Regions from separate parts of the Rahnella sp. NRRL B-41462 genome, predicted to be linked through region 2. Evidence: predicted binding sites of a transcription regulator. Region 2 holds the regulator's gene; the other holds the start of a gene.
What was found. The regulator LexA, encoded in region 2, represses DNA repair genes until DNA is damaged. The targets are predictions, from matches to a motif close to TNCTGTATGTACATACAGNA.
Positions count from the first base shown of each region.

Region 1: the regulator LexA is predicted to act here: its motif matches at 7,346-7,365, upstream of uvrB (excinuclease ABC subunit UvrB).

Region 1 covers NZ_JYDF01000122.1:826-9,535, forward strand. The annotation lists gene moaE (molybdopterin synthase catalytic subunit MoaE) at 111-563, opposite strand; gene moaD (molybdopterin synthase sulfur carrier subunit) at 565-810, opposite strand; gene moaC (cyclic pyranopterin monophosphate synthase MoaC) at 807-1,298, opposite strand; gene moaB (molybdenum cofactor biosynthesis protein B) at 1,301-1,813, opposite strand; gene moaA (GTP 3',8-cyclase MoaA) at 1,845-2,831, opposite strand; molybdenum cofactor riboswitch at 2,821-2,977, opposite strand; gene yvcK (uridine diphosphate-N-acetylglucosamine-binding protein YvcK) at 3,241-4,149, shown strand; gene UC14_RS23420 (isochorismatase family protein) at 4,214-4,738, opposite strand; gene UC14_RS23425 (VF530 family DNA-binding protein) at 4,779-5,147, opposite strand; gene uvrB (excinuclease ABC subunit UvrB) at 5,214-7,220, opposite strand; gene UC14_RS23435 (ABC transporter ATP-binding protein) at 8,377-8,710, shown strand, end outside.
Region 2 covers NZ_JYDF01000039.1:57,014-65,723, forward strand. The annotation lists gene dusA (tRNA dihydrouridine(20/20a) synthase DusA) at 1-776, opposite strand, end outside; gene zur (zinc uptake transcriptional repressor Zur) at 1,040-1,549, shown strand; gene UC14_RS10895 (CsbD family protein) at 1,708-1,917, opposite strand; gene dinF (MATE family efflux transporter DinF) at 2,107-3,471, opposite strand; gene lexA (transcriptional repressor LexA) at 3,770-4,378, opposite strand; gene UC14_RS10910 (diacylglycerol kinase) at 4,498-4,866, opposite strand; partial or broken gene plsB (glycerol-3-phosphate 1-O-acyltransferase PlsB) at 4,984-7,466, shown strand; gene ubiA (4-hydroxybenzoate octaprenyltransferase) at 7,564-8,430, opposite strand; gene ubiC (chorismate lyase) at 8,472-8,710, opposite strand, start outside.

The sequences.
Region 1 (8,710 bases), on a different contig from region 2:
CCCTTTTGCATGGAGGATGAAAAATGAGGCCAAAACAGCCTCCCGATTTGTAAAGCGTATCACAGATAGAGAGAAAAGCATGGGAGGTCTGCGTGTGGTTGAGGCGCTATTTACCAGCGCGCCGCCGCCTCTTTATCACTGTCGCGGGCATCGACCCAGCGATCACCCTCTTCTGTGGCTTCACGCTTCCAGAACGGCGCGCGGGTTTTCAGATGATCCATAATGAATTCATTGGCTTCAAAAGCCATGCCGCGATGTGCGCTGGTCACGCCGACAAACACAATTTCATCGCCCGGATACATGGGTCCCACACGGTGATAAACAGACACACGTTGCAGCGGCCAGCGGGTACGGGCTTCAGCAACAATCTCAGCCAGCGCTTTTTCGGTCATGCCCGGATAATGTTCCAGCGTTAAGGCGCTGACATGATTACCCAGATTATGATTACGCACTTTGCCGGTAAACGTGACCACGGCACCGTCGGCGTCCGATTGCGCCAGCCAGTTGTACTCATCACCCACGCTGAACGGCGCGGCATCAACAACAATTTTCGTCTGATCCATCTCAGCCCCCGGTGACCGGCGGGAAGAACGCCACTTCATCGCCCGCACGCAGCGGATGCGCCATCGTGGTCAGCGTCTGGTTAACCGCCACCAGTAATTTCCCGGATTCCAGCGCCAGTGCCCAGCGGTCGCCGCGTCCGGTGAGCGAAGCGCGCAGCTCCTCCACCGTGGCGAAATCAGCAGGGAGTTGCAGACCGGAGGTGCCGGTCAGTTCGCGTACCTGCGCGAAGAACAGAATGTCGATCATACTTCCACCTTACCTTCCGCCTTAAAATCTCCTGATTTACCGCCGCTTTTCTCCAGCAGGCGGATCGGGCCAATCACCATATCTTTTTGCACGGCTTTGCACATGTCGTAGATAGTGAGTGCCGCCACAGAAGCCGCCGTCAGCGCTTCCATTTCCACGCCGGTTTTACCGCTCAGACGGCAGCGGGATTCGATGCGCACACGGTTATGTTCCGGCTGTGCTTGCAGATTCACTTCCACTTTGGTCAGCAGCAGCGGATGACACAATGGGATCAGATCCCAGGTTTTCTTCGCCGCCTGAATGCCAGCGATACGCGCCGTAGCAAATACATCACCTTTATGGTGATTACCGTTGATGATCATCGCCAGCGTGTCAGCGGCCATTTCAACAAAAGCTTCGGCGCGGGCCTCGCGGACCGTTTCGGCTTTACCGGAAACATCCACCATGTGAGCGTCGCCGGACGCATTAATATGGGTCAGTTCAGACATACTTATTTCTTCAAATGTGGAGTGAAATTGCACGGCCCCTGACGGGCATCGAGCTGCGCTTCAATAATGTTGTCCCAGGCGGTCTGGCAGGCGCGGGTTGAACCGGGCATGGCGAAAATCACCGTCTGGTTGGCGATGCCGCCGATGGCGCGCGACTGAATCGTCGAGGTGCCGATATCTTCAAACGACACCATGCGAAACAGCTCGCCAAAACCTTCAATTTCACGGTCAAACAAAGGCTTCAGCGCTTCCGGCGTATTGTTGCCCGCGTTAAAACCCGTGCCACCGTTGACCAAAATCGCCTGAATCTTTTCATCCGCAATCCACGCAGATACAACAGCGCGGATGCTGTAAATGTTCTCTTTGACAATTTGCTGCGCGACGACATGATGGCCGCCTTCGGTCACCGCTTCTTTCAGGTAATGCCCGGACGTGTCTTCAGCGTCGGTTCGGCGGTCAGAAACCGTCATGATCGCGACAGATAAAGGCAAGAACTCTTTACTGGCTTTGCTCATCAGTTTGCTCCTTAAACGATCAGTACCGGGTTTAGCCGCCGATAAACGACAGGTTCTGAGTAATTCCGGTATTGCCTTCATGCAGGAAGTGGGTTTGTTTTTTACGGCTGAGGCCGCCCTGAATGCGGTCCATCAAATCGTCCTGTTGCATGTCGTCGGCTAATAAATCCCGTAACGGAATGCCTTGCTCGCCGAACAGACACAAATGCAGATTGCCGAGGGCAGACACACGCAGCCGGTTGCAACTGGCGCAGAAATCTTTTTCGTACGGCATGATCAGACCGATTTCACCCAGGTAATCCGGATGACTGAAGACTTGCGCGGGGCCATCGCTGCGTGAGCGAAGTTGTAACTGCCAGCCCTGACGCACCAGTTGTTCGCGCAGCACCTCACCGGAAACGTGGTGTTTGCGGAACAAGTCGCCGCCGTCGCCGGTTTCCATCAGTTCAATGAAACGCAGCTGGATCGGACGGTTTTTTATCCAGTCGAGGAAGGTATTCAGGCTGGCGTGATTGACATCGCGCATCAGCACGGTATTGACTTTCACCTTGCTGAAACCGGCGTCAAAGGCCGCATCTATACCCGCCATAACGTCGCGGAATTTATCCTGACCGGTGATGGCGTGAAACTGGCGGGCGTCGAGACTGTCGACGCTGACGTTGATGTTGGTCAGACCGGCATCGCGCCATTTATCGATATCACGCGCCATGCGATAACCGTTAGTGGTCACCGCGAGGGTTTTGATGGAAGGATTTTCGCGCACTGCGGCAATGATCTCGCAGAAATCGCGGCGCAGCGACGGCTCTCCACCGGTCAGGCGCACTTTTTCCGTTCCCAGACTGGCGAACGCGCGGCTGACCCGACGGATTTCATCGAGCGAGAGAAAGCTTTTATTGCTGTGTCCGTGCGGCTTGTAGCCATCCGGCAGACAATAGGTGCAACGAAAATTGCACACATCTGTGATCGACAGCCGCAAGTAATAAAACTTGCGGGCAAAAGCATCAGTAAGTTGAAGCACCTTAACACCTTTCCAGATACGGGAGATGCGGGCATTTCTGCCATGCACCCTGGTGACTTTCGTCACGGCCAGGGCTCCATATTGTTTCTGTGGGAACGACGTCAGAAAGGCAACTTAGGAACCAGGGCTAGGAGTTGATTCATGCCGTCCATAGCGGATCGAGAATGAATACGGGGGTAACGGGGGATATTCTAACGCCGCAAAGTCCTGAACGCCAAGATGGTTTTTCGTTATGTATTTTGATACATAACGATTTTTTACGACAAAAGGCTGCATTTTCAACGCTGAAACTGCCCGGTTTTTAATGTCCTGAGAGTGGCGTGAAGGGATAACATCTTGTTGCAAAATTAGGTAAAATCCGCCGCAGAAAACGATGTAAACCCGCCGCTCCCCATTTGAAAGGAAAACCATGCGCAACCGAACATTAGCTGACCTCGACCGGGTGGTGGCATTAGGCGGAGGTCACGGGCTGGGCCGTGTGATGTCTTCACTCTCGCTGCTGGGTCCGCGCCTGACCGGCATTGTGACGACCACCGATAACGGCGGTTCGACTGGCCGTATCCGCCGTTCCGTTGGCGGCATTGCCTGGGGCGATATGCGCAATTGCCTGAATCAGCTGATCACCGAACCGAGTCTGGCGTCGGCGATGTTCGAATACCGTTTCAGCGGCCAGGGCGAGCTGGATGGCCATAATCTTGGCAATCTGATGCTGCGCGCGCTGGATCATCTCACCGTGCGCCCGCTCGAAGCGATCAATCTGGTACGAAGCCTGCTGAAAGTCGACGCAGAACTGATCCCGATGTCAGAACAGCCAGTCGATCTGGCGGCCATTGATGCCAATGGTGAAACGGTTCACGGCGAAGTCAACGTCGATAAACTGACGCTGATCCCGCGAGAACTGCGGCTGGAACCTCAGGTGCCGGCCACGCGCGAAGCGTTACAGGCCATTGCTGAGGCAAATCTGATCCTGATCGGGCCGGGGAGTTTCTTTACCAGCCTGATGCCGTTGTTACTGATGAATGATCTGACAACCGCGCTGCGCCGCAGCCGGGCGCATATCGTGTATATCGGAAATCTGGGGAAGGAACTGAGTGTCGCCGCCGCGTCGCTGACGCTGGACGACAAACTGGATATGATCGAGAAACGCATCGGCCGCCGCGCCGATGCCGCGATTGTCGGGCCGAAAGTCAAAATCGGCGGAAGTGCCACTGAACATCTGATTATTCAAAGCCCGCTCGAAGCCAGTGATGTGCCCTATCGTCATGACCGCGACATGTTACGCATGGCGATTGAAGAGGCGCTGCAAAAAATGATCTGATTGGTAAACATCAGATATAAGAAAGGCCGCGCGATGCGGCCTTTTTTGCGTCCGAAAACTGAATTTACTGCCAGTCAGCCAGGATTTCCGCAGTGGTTTTTACCGTTACCGGATTTCCCGGCACAGATAACTCACGCCACACTTCATTATGCTGCCCGATCAGTTGCTGCGCCGTCGCGTGTGTGCGATCGCCGGTAGTGTGCGCATCTGACGCAACCGTCACGGCATAGCCTTTGCTGGCAGCGATTTTGATGGTGGTGTCTACGCAATAATCCGTTGCACAACCGCAAAGGGTAAAACGGGTCGCATTCAGTTCCTGCAGAACGTTATCGAGTGAAGTGCGGTAGAAGGAATCACAGGCGGTTTTAGTCACAGAAATCGCGCCTTCCGGCTGATGCAATTCCGGTAATATCTGCCAGAATTCGCTGCCTTCGGTCATTTCACCTTCAGCGTGCTGAATGAAAATAACCCGCCCTGCCCGGTCAATCAGCTGATTAATGCGCTCAGCCCGTCCGCTGCGGTCATAACGCGGGGAAGCGAACACCCCGTTTTGCATATCCACCACGATAAGAACATGTTGCTCTGACACGATCCTTCCCCTCAAATGAACAGAATGAAATACGCGTAAATTACTTTTTCACCAGCGGATGGTTATTCCACGGGCTGTCGGCAGCCGGTTTGGCGGTGCTGACTTTTGGCTTTTGCGGAGCCTGTGCTGAGAGCGGTGTGCGGCGCTTGCTGCGGGTCATATCCGGGCGCAGATGACCTTCAATGAAATCCAGATACAGCGTTTCCACTTCCTTACGCGCCCACGGCGTGCGGCGCAGAAATTTCAGGCTGGATTTCACACTCGGGTCGCTTTTGAAGCAGTTGATATTCACCTGCGAGGCCAGCGCCGGCCAGCCAAAGTTATCCACCAGCGTTGTCAGCAGTTTTTCCAGCGTGACGCCGTGCAGCGGATCTTTCGCTGCGCCAGGGTTTTGTGGTGTATCAGTCATTGGCTCGCTCTTCGTTAAAATGTCTGGGTCATGATTTTTAAGCCGCGCAGTCTACCACCCTTCTCGTTATGAAATCGCAATAAACTGCTCACGCAAGGCATGCAACTCGTCGCGCGTGTTGGCCGCCTCTTCGAATTCCAGATTTTGCGCGTGCGCATACATCTTGCTTTCCAGCTCTTTGATGCGTTGCTCCAGCGCTTTCGGCGTAAGCGATTTGAAGGTTTGCGCCGCTTCGGCATCGCGTTTGTCTTTGTTCTTTTTGGTTTTCGGCTGACCGAGTTGCAGGATGTCGGAGATCTTCTTGTTCAGCCCCATCGGCGTGATGCCGTTTTCGAGGTTGTACGCTTCCTGTTTGGCGCGACGTCGTTCGGTTTCTTCAATGGCGCGGGCCATTGAATTGGTAATTTTATCACCGTACAGAATCGCTTTACCGTTGAGGTTACGCGCCGCACGGCCGATGGTCTGGATAAGCGAACGTTCAGAACGCAGGAAGCCTTCCTTGTCCGCATCGAGAATCGCCACCAGCGACACTTCCGGCATGTCCAGCCCTTCGCGCAGTAAGTTGATGCCGACCAGCACGTCAAATTCCCCCAGACGCAAATCGCGGATAATCTCGACGCGCTCGACGGTATCGATATCAGAGTGCAGGTAACGCACCTTCTCGCCGTGTTCTTCCAGATACTCAGTCAGATCCTCGGCCATACGCTTGGTGAGCGTGGTGACCAGCACACGCTCGTTAATCGCCACACGCTTGCGGATTTCAGACAGCAGGTCATCAACCTGCGTGGTTACCGGTCGCACTTCGATGATCGGATCCAGCAAACCGGTCGGACGCACGACCTGATCGACCACATCGTCACCGGATTTCTCCAGCTCGTATTTGCCCGGCGTGGCCGAGACATAAATACTTTGCGGCGCCAGGGCTTCGAATTCCTCAAAGCGCATCGGGCGGTTATCCAGCGCCGAAGGCAGGCGGAAACCGTATTCCACCAGCGTTTCTTTACGCGAGCGGTCGCCTTTGTACATACCGCCGATTTGCGGAATGGTGACGTGCGATTCATCGACAATCAGCAGGCCGTCAGCCGGCAAATAATCAAACAGCGTCGGCGGCGGCTCGCCCGGCCCGCGGCCAGACAGATAACGTGAGTAGTTTTCGATACCGGAGCAATAACCCAGCTCGTTCATCATTTCGAGATCAAACTGCGTACGCTGGCTGATGCGCTGTTCTTCCAGCAATTTGTTGTTGGCCAGCAACACTTTGCGGCGATCCGCCAGTTCGACTTTAATTTCTTCCATCGCCTGCACAATACGTTCGCGTGGCGTGACGTAGTGCGTTTTCGGGTAGATGGTGAAACGCGGCACTTCATGCTGCACCTGGCCTGTCAGCGGATCAAACAGCGAAAGGCGTTCAACTTCCTGATCAAATAACTCAATGCGCAGCGCCAGATCGTCCGATTCCGCCGGGAACACATCAATCACTTCGCCACGCACGCGGAAAGTACTGCGCTGGAAAGCCTGATCGTTGCGTGCATATTGCAGTTCCGCCAGACGACGCAGGATCGAACGCTGATCGATAATCATCCCTTTGGTCAGGTGAAGCATCATTTTCAGGTATAAGTCCGGGTCGCCCAGACCGTAAATCGCTGAAACAGAGGCCACCACAATGACATCGCGCCGTTCGAGCAGCGCTTTGGTGGCAGAAAGACGCATCTGCTCGATGTGTTCGTTCACCGAGGCGTCTTTTTCGATAAAGGTATCGGAGCTCGGAACATACGCTTCAGGCTGATAATAGTCATAGTAAGAGACGAAATATTCGACGGCGTTTTCGGGGAAGAACTCTTTCATCTCGCCGTATAACTGTGCGGCCAGCGTTTTGTTGGGGGCAAGCACCATCGTCGGACGGTTCAGATCCGCAATCACATTCGCCACGGTAAAGGTTTTTCCTGAACCGGTTACCCCGAGCAATGTCTGGTGCGCCAGTCCGTTCTCCAGCCCTTCTTCCAGACGGCGTATCGCCTCTGGCTGGTCACCTGACGGTTTAAATTCGGAATGCAGTTTGAACTCTTTACTCATGACGGGCTACCTGACTGAAATGGGAATGCATAGGGCCATGCGCGCTGAACGGGTGAACAGTTTGCGGAAAAATAGTATGAAAGACTTCGCGATTTTTGCCAGCCCTGATTTTACCTTCGCTATAATACTGTATATAAAACCAGCTTCCAATCGATAAAAAGTGTTGGCGTTTTAACGTGCTGTCGATGCTGCACTTTTTTAGGATATGACGAATGAGAATTCTCACCATCAGATGACATTTTTTCCCAAAATCCGCATTCCCTCCATTTTCTGACCACAGGTTGACGAAGATTGACACAACTATGACGAACGAATTACGGCTGTATTGCTTTTAACTAACTCGTTGATTAAAAACAGTATCATTAAAAAGCTGCGAATACGGGCAAACTAAGCGGAACCCGCATGCTGACTCGTCTGTAGCAACTTTTCTCACTCTCATGCACAAGGTTATCCACAGGAATAGTGGATAAGTCCCAGCACGCCCCGCGCTGCGGGAGTTGGTAAAAAACTGAATTTTGCCTTCCGTGAGTCTGAAAGGTCTTTTTTAGTTATTTTTTATCTTTTTTATCTCCTTATTTATGCCTATTTTGCCTAAATTTCTGGGCTGATGTTTCTTGCAAAAACCAAAAGTGCATCTCACCAGAATTTTTTGCTCACGTTTGTCCATGTGTTTGCACCAAAAACAGTGAAGACGGCACTGGCAAAGTGCAGTTCACCGTGGACTACTCCTTATGGGGTAATCTCAAAAACCTCAGAAATGCTAATGAATAATCCGAAATCATCAGCGGCGCGCCTGTTAACACCCCTGTAACTTCTCTTTCCCTGGCCGTTTTTACAAACTTGGCCTGAGAGTTGCAACGTCTCTGCATGTGGAGGTTGCGACAGCCGGAACTGCTTTTTTCGCCCCGCCATAAAAAATGAGAATTCCCCTGCTTTCAGGCAGGAAAAATCACTTTTAGCGCAAGGAAATGCCCCTTAACCCCATTTATCACTGATTAAGGGGGATTTATCTGTAATTGATGCTGTCAGGTTAGCCGTCAACAAACGGAATTAAATTCTGCGTTGGGGCATTAACAGCGGAACATAAATGTCAGAAATATGACAGTGGCCGTCAAAATGAAGTTCAGCGGAAGGCTCCGTGCGGGAGGGAGGTCTGATGTTAAGTGTAAAATCAGTTAATCAGTATTATGGGCAAAAACATATTCTGTGGGATATCAATCTCGAACTGTACCGCGGTCAATGTACCTGCCTGATCGGGCGAAATGGCGTGGGAAAAACCACGCTGGTGAACTGCATCATGGGGCATCTTCCGGTGAAAAGCGGCGCCATCTCCTGGCAGTCGCGTGACGAAGAGCCGCAAAGTCTGCTGAATTTGCCGGTCGAAAGCCGCGCGCAAATGGGGATTGGTTATGTGCCACAGGGACGGCAGATTTTTTCGCAGATGAGCGTCGATGAAAACCTGCAAATCGCCATGATGGCCAGCCGGAATA
Region 2 (8,710 bases):
CCGGTTTTCAGCGGCGCATCAGAGCCGAACAGCTCGCGATCCACATTCAGCAACAGGCCCGGATTCTGGTAAGCCTCACGCCCCACCATCACGCCATCCATATATTGCAGGTGCGTTTTGGCTTCTTTGAGGGTTTTGATACCGCCGTTAATTGCCAGGGTCAGGTGCGGGAAATCACGCTTGAGCTGATATACGCGCGGGTAATCCAGCGGCGGAATTTCACGATTTTCTTTCGGACTGAGGCCCGAAAGCCAGGCTTTACGCGCATGAATAATGAAGGTATCGCAACCGCCGTTTTCTGAAACCTGACGGATGAAATCACACAGAAATTCGTAGCTGTCCTGATCGTCAATACCGATTCGCGTTTTAACCGTGACCGGAATTGAGACTACGTCGCGCATGGCTTTGATGCAGTCAGCCACCAGCGACGCCTGCCCCATCAGACAGGCACCAAACATGCCGTTCTGCACGCGATCTGACGGACAACCGACGTTGAGGTTAATTTCGTCATAACCACGTTCTTCCGCCCGTTTTGCGCAATGCGCCAGATCAGCCGGATTGCTGCCACCAAGCTGCAAAGACACCGGATGTTCTGCATCGCCAAACCCGAGATAATCCCCTTTGCCGTGAATAATGGCGCCGGTCGTGACCATTTCGGTATACAGCAACGTCTGGCCGGTCATCAGCCGGTGAAAATGGCGGCAGTGGCGATCGGTCCAGTCGAGCATCGGCGCAACGGAAAAACGCTGGGCGGAAAAGGGAGTGGTCTGGGGCATTACGTGTTGAGTTTCTGACATCGGCCTGACATTCGCTGAAGGGGTTCGTGACGCTCCCCCCGGCTTCGCGCCAGAGGGAAGGTAATCGCTGATTATACCACAGAACAAAGATTCGGCATCTTGTGCCGCTGAGCAGGCGGATGCCGACGTTGCATCACATCTGAATGGCGCATAATTCGTCGTTTTGGTGCAAGCATGATAAAATCATCGGTGGTCGCATGATGTGGCCTATTCATTCCAATCTGCGCTCAGAGACCGTTGCTATGACCCTGAATAATCCGGAAAAATTACTTTCACAAGCTGAAGAACTTTGCCAGCAGCGCAATGTTCGCCTGACGCCGCAGCGGCTGGAAGTACTGCGCCTGATGACGCAACAACCCGGTGCGATCAGCGCCTATGACTTGCTGGATCTATTGCGCGTAAGCGAACCTCAGGCGAAACCACCGACCGTTTACCGGGCGCTGGATTTTCTGCTGGAACAGGGATTTATTCACCGTGTTGAATCCGCAAACAGCTATGTTCTCTGCCATCATTTTGAAGAGCCGAGTCATACTTCTGCGCTGTTTATCTGTGACCGCTGCGGGTTAGTTACCGAAAAAACCACCGACGGCATTGAAGAGCGTCTGGCAAAACTGTCATTAGAATCCGGATTTGAGCTTCGCCATTCTGTCGTTGAAGCGCATGGCTTATGTGCAGAATGCAAAGTAGTAGAAACCTGCGACAGCCATGACCATTGCGATCACGACCACAGTATTGTGGTGAAAAAACGCTGAATGATCGGGTTTTAAGGTCTTGAAGGTGACTCGTAAGAGGGGGATGTTTTGTACAGAGAAGAGGTTGGGTACATCCGTGTACCCGTATCCTGAAGCGTTCCGGGTAGGAGCAGCTAAATCTCAGGATACGTCACTGGCACGCGAGGGGGAGTCGCGTCTTACCAGTGATATTTGTTTTTGGTTTCCCATTCATTGAGCTCTTTCTCGGCCTGATCTTTTTGATAGCCGTAACGCTCCTGAATTTTACCGACTAACTGATCACGTTTACCTTCAACCACTGTCAGGTCGTCATCAGTCAGTTTGCCCCATTGTTCTTTCACTTTCCCTTTGAACTGCTTCCAGTTACCGTCGGCTTGGTCCTTATTCATAAAATATCTCCTGTTACCTTGGGTTTTATGAACTGCATTTCGTCTTGCAGCTCGTCCTTAACACTTTAAAGGTTAGTAGAGAATCTCGATTAATCCTCCTTAAACAGGGATAAAAACCACTATTAGGATTAATCTAAAGCATGAAATAACGACAAAGCTGCGCTTATTTCTTTGAAAATAGCTGAAAAATCAGTGCGACGGAGACGAAAACCATGTGTCATGCCGCCAGTAACGACGCCATATCCAGCCCAGTGAAATCCCGCGTAACCCGAGGAATACCGTCAGCGCCAGCCACAACGCATGATTGCCCAGCAGCGGTAAAGTGAACAATGTCAGCCCGAACCCCAGCGCCGCCACCAGCATGCTGTTTCGCATATCCCGCCCACGCGTTGCGCCGATAAACATGCCATCAAGCAAATAGCACCAGACAGCCACCAGCGGCAGTATAATTTGCCAGCCAAGATATCGGTCCGCCAGCTCACGCAATTCCGGTAATGATGTCAGCGCATCAATGATCGCCCCACCCGCCAGCGCGTAAACCAGAGCAAAAAACAGCGCAACCAGCCCGGCCTGACGACACGCGGCATGCCAGACATTCAGCAGTTTTTCGCGGTTGCGGGCACCGAATGCCTCACCGGAATGCGCTTCGATAGCATAAGCAAAACCGTCAAGTGCAAACGCGGTAAATGTCAGCAGGTTCATCAACACGGCGTTGACCGCCACAATGTGGCTGCCCAGCCGCGCGCCCAGAACGGTCAGCGATGCAAAGCAAAGCTGCAACAGTAATGAGCGCAGCATGATGTCGCGGTTAAGCCCGAGAAGACGGCGCAAATTACCACGCCACGCGGAGGTGATTTCTGCGCCGGTGATACCGCGTCGTTTCATCACCCGCCAGACGAAATACAGCCCGATGAGTAGCGTGAAATACTCGGAGCTTGCCGTCGCCATGGCTGCGCCACGCACGTTCCAGCCCAGCCCGATCACCAGCCACAGATCCAGAATGATATTCAGCAAATTCCCGGCAATCAGCAAAATCACCGGCCCGCGAACGTACTGAATGCCGAGCAACCACCCGAGGATCACCAGATTCGCCAGTGAAGCCGGGGCGCTGAACCAGCGGATTTCGATAAACAGCCTCGCCTGTTCAAGCACGGGCTGGCTGCCGCCGACAATGTGAAACGCCAGCTCCATCAGCGGATGACGGAATACCACAATAATGACGCCCGCCAGTACAGCCAGAAGGAAGGGTTGTACAAAAGCACGCGCCAGAAGCTGGTTATCTTTCGCGCCCAGCGCCTGAGCAGTCATGCCGGTGGTACTCATCCGCAGAAACAGTAAGAGCATAAAAAGGAAAGTGGTGATCATCGAACCCACAGCCACGCCGCCGAGATAATCCGGGCTGTCGAGATGACCGATCACTGCGGTATCCACCAGGCCGAGGAGCGGCACCGTGATATTGGAAAAAATCATCGGCAATGCCAGCATCCAGAGCGCTTTATCGGCAGGGCTTAAAAAGGTGTTTTTGAGTGTGTGTCGCAGGGAATGATGTTGCATAGAGAATCTCATGCCGGAGGTTCAGGTTATGCCTGTAAATGACATCGCCCCGAAAGGGGCGATGATGAGAGAAACGCATTTCTCTTTGAATTCACATGGATGCCAGAGGCCGCCGCCATCCATATTCAATTAGTTTTAGTCTTGTCTATCTGACACAGCAATTTCTGACTTAGTCATATCTGACCGAGTAATTCGCGTTATATCAAGGCGGCAACTAAGCGAACGCCGGGAGCATACACAAATATGTGACCGGGGTTCGCGAAGGCAGCCAACGCAAAGATAGCTCGAAGTACGAAGGTCAGATCCAGTCGCCGTTGCGGATAACACCTACGGCTAAGCCTTCAATGCTGAAATTCTGCTCGCGCAAATCCACCACGATCGGCTGAAACTCGCTGTTCTCTGGCAATAACTGCACCACACTGCCTTGTTTTTTCAGGCGTTTCACGGTGACCTCATCATCGATACGGGCCACCACAACCTGACCATTACGCACGTCTTGCGTTTTATGCACGGCCAGCAGATCGCCGTCAAGGATACCAATATCACGCATCGACATACCGCTGACACGCAGCAGGAAATCGGCGCTCGGCTTAAACATTGCCGGATCGATCTGATAGTGCCCTTCGATATGTTGCTGCGCCAGCAGCGGTTCACCGGCGGCAACGCGGCCAATCAGCGGTAAACCTTCTTCTTCTTCCATCAGCAGACGAATGCCGCGTGATGCACCGGAAACAATCTCAATAACACCTTTACGCGCCAGCGCTTTAAGATGCTCTTCCGCCGCATTGGGAGAACGGAACCCCAGACGTGATGCAATCTCTGCGCGGGTTGGTGGCATACCGGTGGTGGAGATATGATCGCGAATAAGGTCGTAGACCTCTTGTTGTCTGGTCGTTAAAGCTTTCATTCCGCCCCCTGGTTGTTTATACAGTCTTGCTGTGAGTATATACAGCTAAACGGTCAATGAAAACCTAAGATTGAATAAAAACAGGGCATAACGTTGATTCCTGGAATGCAGATTCCAAATCAGAACCATCGCGACCAAAAGATGCTGACCCAGACAAAAATCGCCAATATGATGGTCAGAAGTACGGCAGCAGAGCCGATATCTTTTGCGCGACCGGAAAGCACATGAAACTCAGGCCCGATGCGGTCTATTGCACATTCCACCGCGCTGTTGAGCAACTCCGTGACACAGACCAGCACGACGGATCCCACCAGCAGGATACGTTCAATGGTGCTGACATCAAGCCAGAAAGATAGCAAAATTAACGGGATAGCGACGCTGGCCTCCTGGCGAAATGCCGCTTCGTTTTGCCATGCCGCTTTGAATCCTTTCCAGGAATAGCCGGCCGCTTTATAAATTCGGGTAAATCCGGTGACTTGGTTCGCCATTTCGGGTACTGATCCTTAGAGTGTTTGCAGCATTTTAGCTTTTATATGACCACAGATCTCCACGGATCTTTCTGGTATCCTTGCGGCGAAATTGCTAACAAGAGGCTTCACGTTTTTATGTCAGGTTGGCGTAGACTTTATTACACATTATTGAATTTACCACTCTCATTGCTGGTAAAGAGCAAGGTCATACCTTCAGATCCGGTTACCGAGTTGCATTTAGACCCGACGCGGCCGATTTTGTACGTATTACCTTATAATTCCAAAGCCGATTTGCTGACGTTGCGTGCGCAATGTCTGGCGCAGAATCTGCCTGATCCTCTTATTCCGCTGGAAATTGACGGAACCCTGCTACCAAGCCATGTCTTTATAGCCGAAGGCCCGCGCGTATTCTCTTATTACACGCCGAAGCAGGAGTCCGTAAAGCTGTTCCACGACTACCTTGATTTGCACCGCAATAATCCGGATTTAGACATTCAGATGTTGCCGGTGTCGGTAATGTTTGGTCGTGCACCGGGCCGTGAAGGTCAGGACGACACGCCGCATCTGCGCGTGCTGAACGGTATCCAGAAATTTTTCGCTGTGCTGTGGCTGGGGCGGGACAGTTTCGTCCGTTTCTCCAATACCGTTTCCCTGCGTTATATGGCGACGGAACACGGCACAGATAAGACGATTGCTCAAAAACTGGCACGTGTGGCGCGGATGCATTTCTCCCGTCAGCGTCTGGCTGCGGTTGGTCCGCGTCTTCCGGCACGTCAGGATTTGTTCAATAAATTGCTGGCCTCAAAAGCCATTGAGAAAGCGATTGAAGACGAAGCCCGCAGCAAGAAAATTTCCCACGAAAAAGCCCAACAAAACGCCATCGCCCTGATGGAAGAGATTGCCGCTGACTTCTCTTATGAAGCCGTGCGCCTCTCTGACCGTGTGCTGAGCTGGACGTGGAACCGTTTGTACAAAGGCATCAACGTTAATAATGCCGAGCGTGTACGCCAGTTAGCGCTGGACGGTCAGGAAATTGTGTATGTGCTTGCCACCGCAGCCACATGGACTATCTGCTGCTGTCTTACGTGCTCTATCATCAGGGTCTGGTACCGCCGCATATTGCCGCCGGTATCAACCTGAATTTCTGGCCGGCTGGCCCGATTTTCCGCCGTCTGGGTGCGTTCTTTATTCGTCGAACCTTTAAAGGCAACAAGCTCTATTCGACGGTTTTCCGTGAATATCTGGGCGAACTGTTCAGCCGCGGTTATTCGGTGGAATACTTTGTGGAAGGGGGGCGTTCGCGAACCGGGCGTCTGCTGGAGCCGAAAACGGGCACGCTGTCCATGACCATTCAGGCCATGCTGCGCGGCGGTTCACGTCCGATTACGCTGGTACCGATTTACATCGGTTATGAGCACGTCATGGAAGTGGGTACGTACGCGAAAGAATTACGCGGTGCGACCAAAGAGAAAGAAAGCCTGACGCAAATGCTTAACGGGCTGCGCAAGCTGCGTAACCTCGGCCAGGGTTACGTGAACTTCGGTGAGCCGTTGCATCTGACCACTTACCTGAACCAGAACGTGCCAACCTGGCGTGAAGCCATCGACCCGATCGAAGCACAACGTCCAAGCTGGCTGACGCCGACAGTGCAGGATTTGGCAGAACAGATCATGGTGCGCATCAACAATTCAGCGGCAGCCAATGCCATGAACTTGTGTTGTACCGCGCTGCTGGCCTCCCGTCAGCGTTCACTGACACGCGAACAGCTGACCGAGCAAATCGACTGTTATCTGCAATTGCTGCGTAACGTGCCTTACAACGCGGATTCGACGGTGCCTGATCTGACCGCTGACCAGTTGCTTGATCACGCGCTGAACATGAATAAGTTCCAGGTTGAGAAAGACAACATTGGCGACATCATCGTTCTGCCTCGCGAACAGGCCGTGCTGATGACGTATTACCGCAACAACATCCATCATATGCTGGTGTTGCCATCACTGATTTCAAGCATTGTGATGCACCACCGCCAGGTCAGCCGCGCGGAATTACTGCATCAGGTCGAACTGATTTATCCGATGCTCAAAGCCGAACTGTTTATGCATTTCGATACGCCTGAGCTGCCACAAGTGCTGGATGTTCTGACGCTGGAGCTGGCGCGTCAGCAAATCATTCACCTTGAAGATGATGAGCTGACACTTAATCCGGCCCGTATCCGCACCCTCCAGTTGCTGGCGGCTGGCGTACGTGAAACGCTGCAACGTTACGCGATTACCTTCTCCCTGCTCACCAATAACCCAAGCATCAACCGCGGTGCACTGGAAAAAGAGAGCCGGATTATGGCGCAGCGTTTATCCGTGCTGCACGGTATCAATGCCCCTGAATTCTTCGATAAAGCTGTGTTCTCGACGCTGGTCGGCACACTGCGCGCAGAAGGCTATATCAGTGACACCGGCGATGCCATTCAGGAACAAACGCGTGAGATTTACCTCATGCTCAGCGACCTGATGACACCGGATATCAAGCTAACTATCGAGAGTGCGGGAATGCCTTCTGAGCTGCCGCAAGCAACGGAGCCACCGGCTGAACCGAAGATGGATGTACGCGATACCGATCATTAACCCGTATTAGCGCCAGACATCAGATTAAAAAAACAAAACGCCCGGACTTTTTACAGAGTCCGGGCGTTTTTAATTGTTGTCGCGCAGGCTAACTTACTTAGAAATTGAAGCCTGACAGGCTCATCAGAATACCGAGGAACAACACCAGCCCGACATAATTGTTCTGGCGGAAAGCCAGGAAACAGGCATCACGTTCACGTTTAGCAATCAGCTTTTGCTGATGCACAAACAGCGCAGCAGCCAGCAGCAACGACCAGTAAAACGGTGCGCTGAGCTGGGAAAGATAACCGACAATCCCCATCAGGATCAGCGTTGCCAGTTGCAGAAGGCCGATGATCAGCGTGTCAAAACGACCAAACAGAATCGCTGTCGATTTCACGCCGATCTTCAAATCATCGTCACGATCGACCATCGCGTATTGCGTATCGTAAGCCACCGTCCAGCAGATATTTGCCACGAACATTAACCAGCAGCTAAGCGGCACACTTTCGCTCACAGCGGCATACGCCATCGGAATTGCCCAGCCAAACGCCGCGCCCAAAACCACCTGCGGCAGATGGCTGACGCGCTTCATGAACGGATAAATCCATGCCAGCGCCAGTCCGGCCAGAGACAGCCAAATGGTCATGCGGTTAAGCAGCAGAACCAGCAGGAATGACACCAGCACCAGTCCGGCAAATAATATTTTCGCCTGCTTGCCGGTGATCGCCCCGCTCGGCAATGGCCGGTGAGCGGTGCGTTTTACGTGACCATCAAACTTACGGTCAGCGTAGTCATTCACCACGCAACCGGCGGCACGCATGAAGAACACGCCCAGCACGAAGACCAGCAAAATCTTCGCAGACGGCATTCCCCCCCCCGCGACCCACAATGCCCATAACGTTGGCCACAGCAGCAGCAGTGAGCCAATCGGCTTATCAATGCGCATCAGGCGGCAGTAATCACGCCATGTGCCCTGCGTCATACTTCCTGACACTCTCTGTTCTCCTTGTTGATTAGTCTGACTCATGCCTTGCTCACTTTGCCCTCAGGGCGGTGCACCGGCGAATCCGGGAGGAAAATTTCGGTCAGCAGCAGCGGCTTGTCAGACAAACGCAGACGGGAACGGCGCGCCCATAATTCTCCCTGCTCACTGTGTAACTGGCCTAAATGAATGTAATCGCGGGACAAGTTGTTCCCGCTAAACAGATAGCGCCCCAGCGGCACCGTGCCTAAATCGACCAGCGCCAGATCCGGCCCGGTCA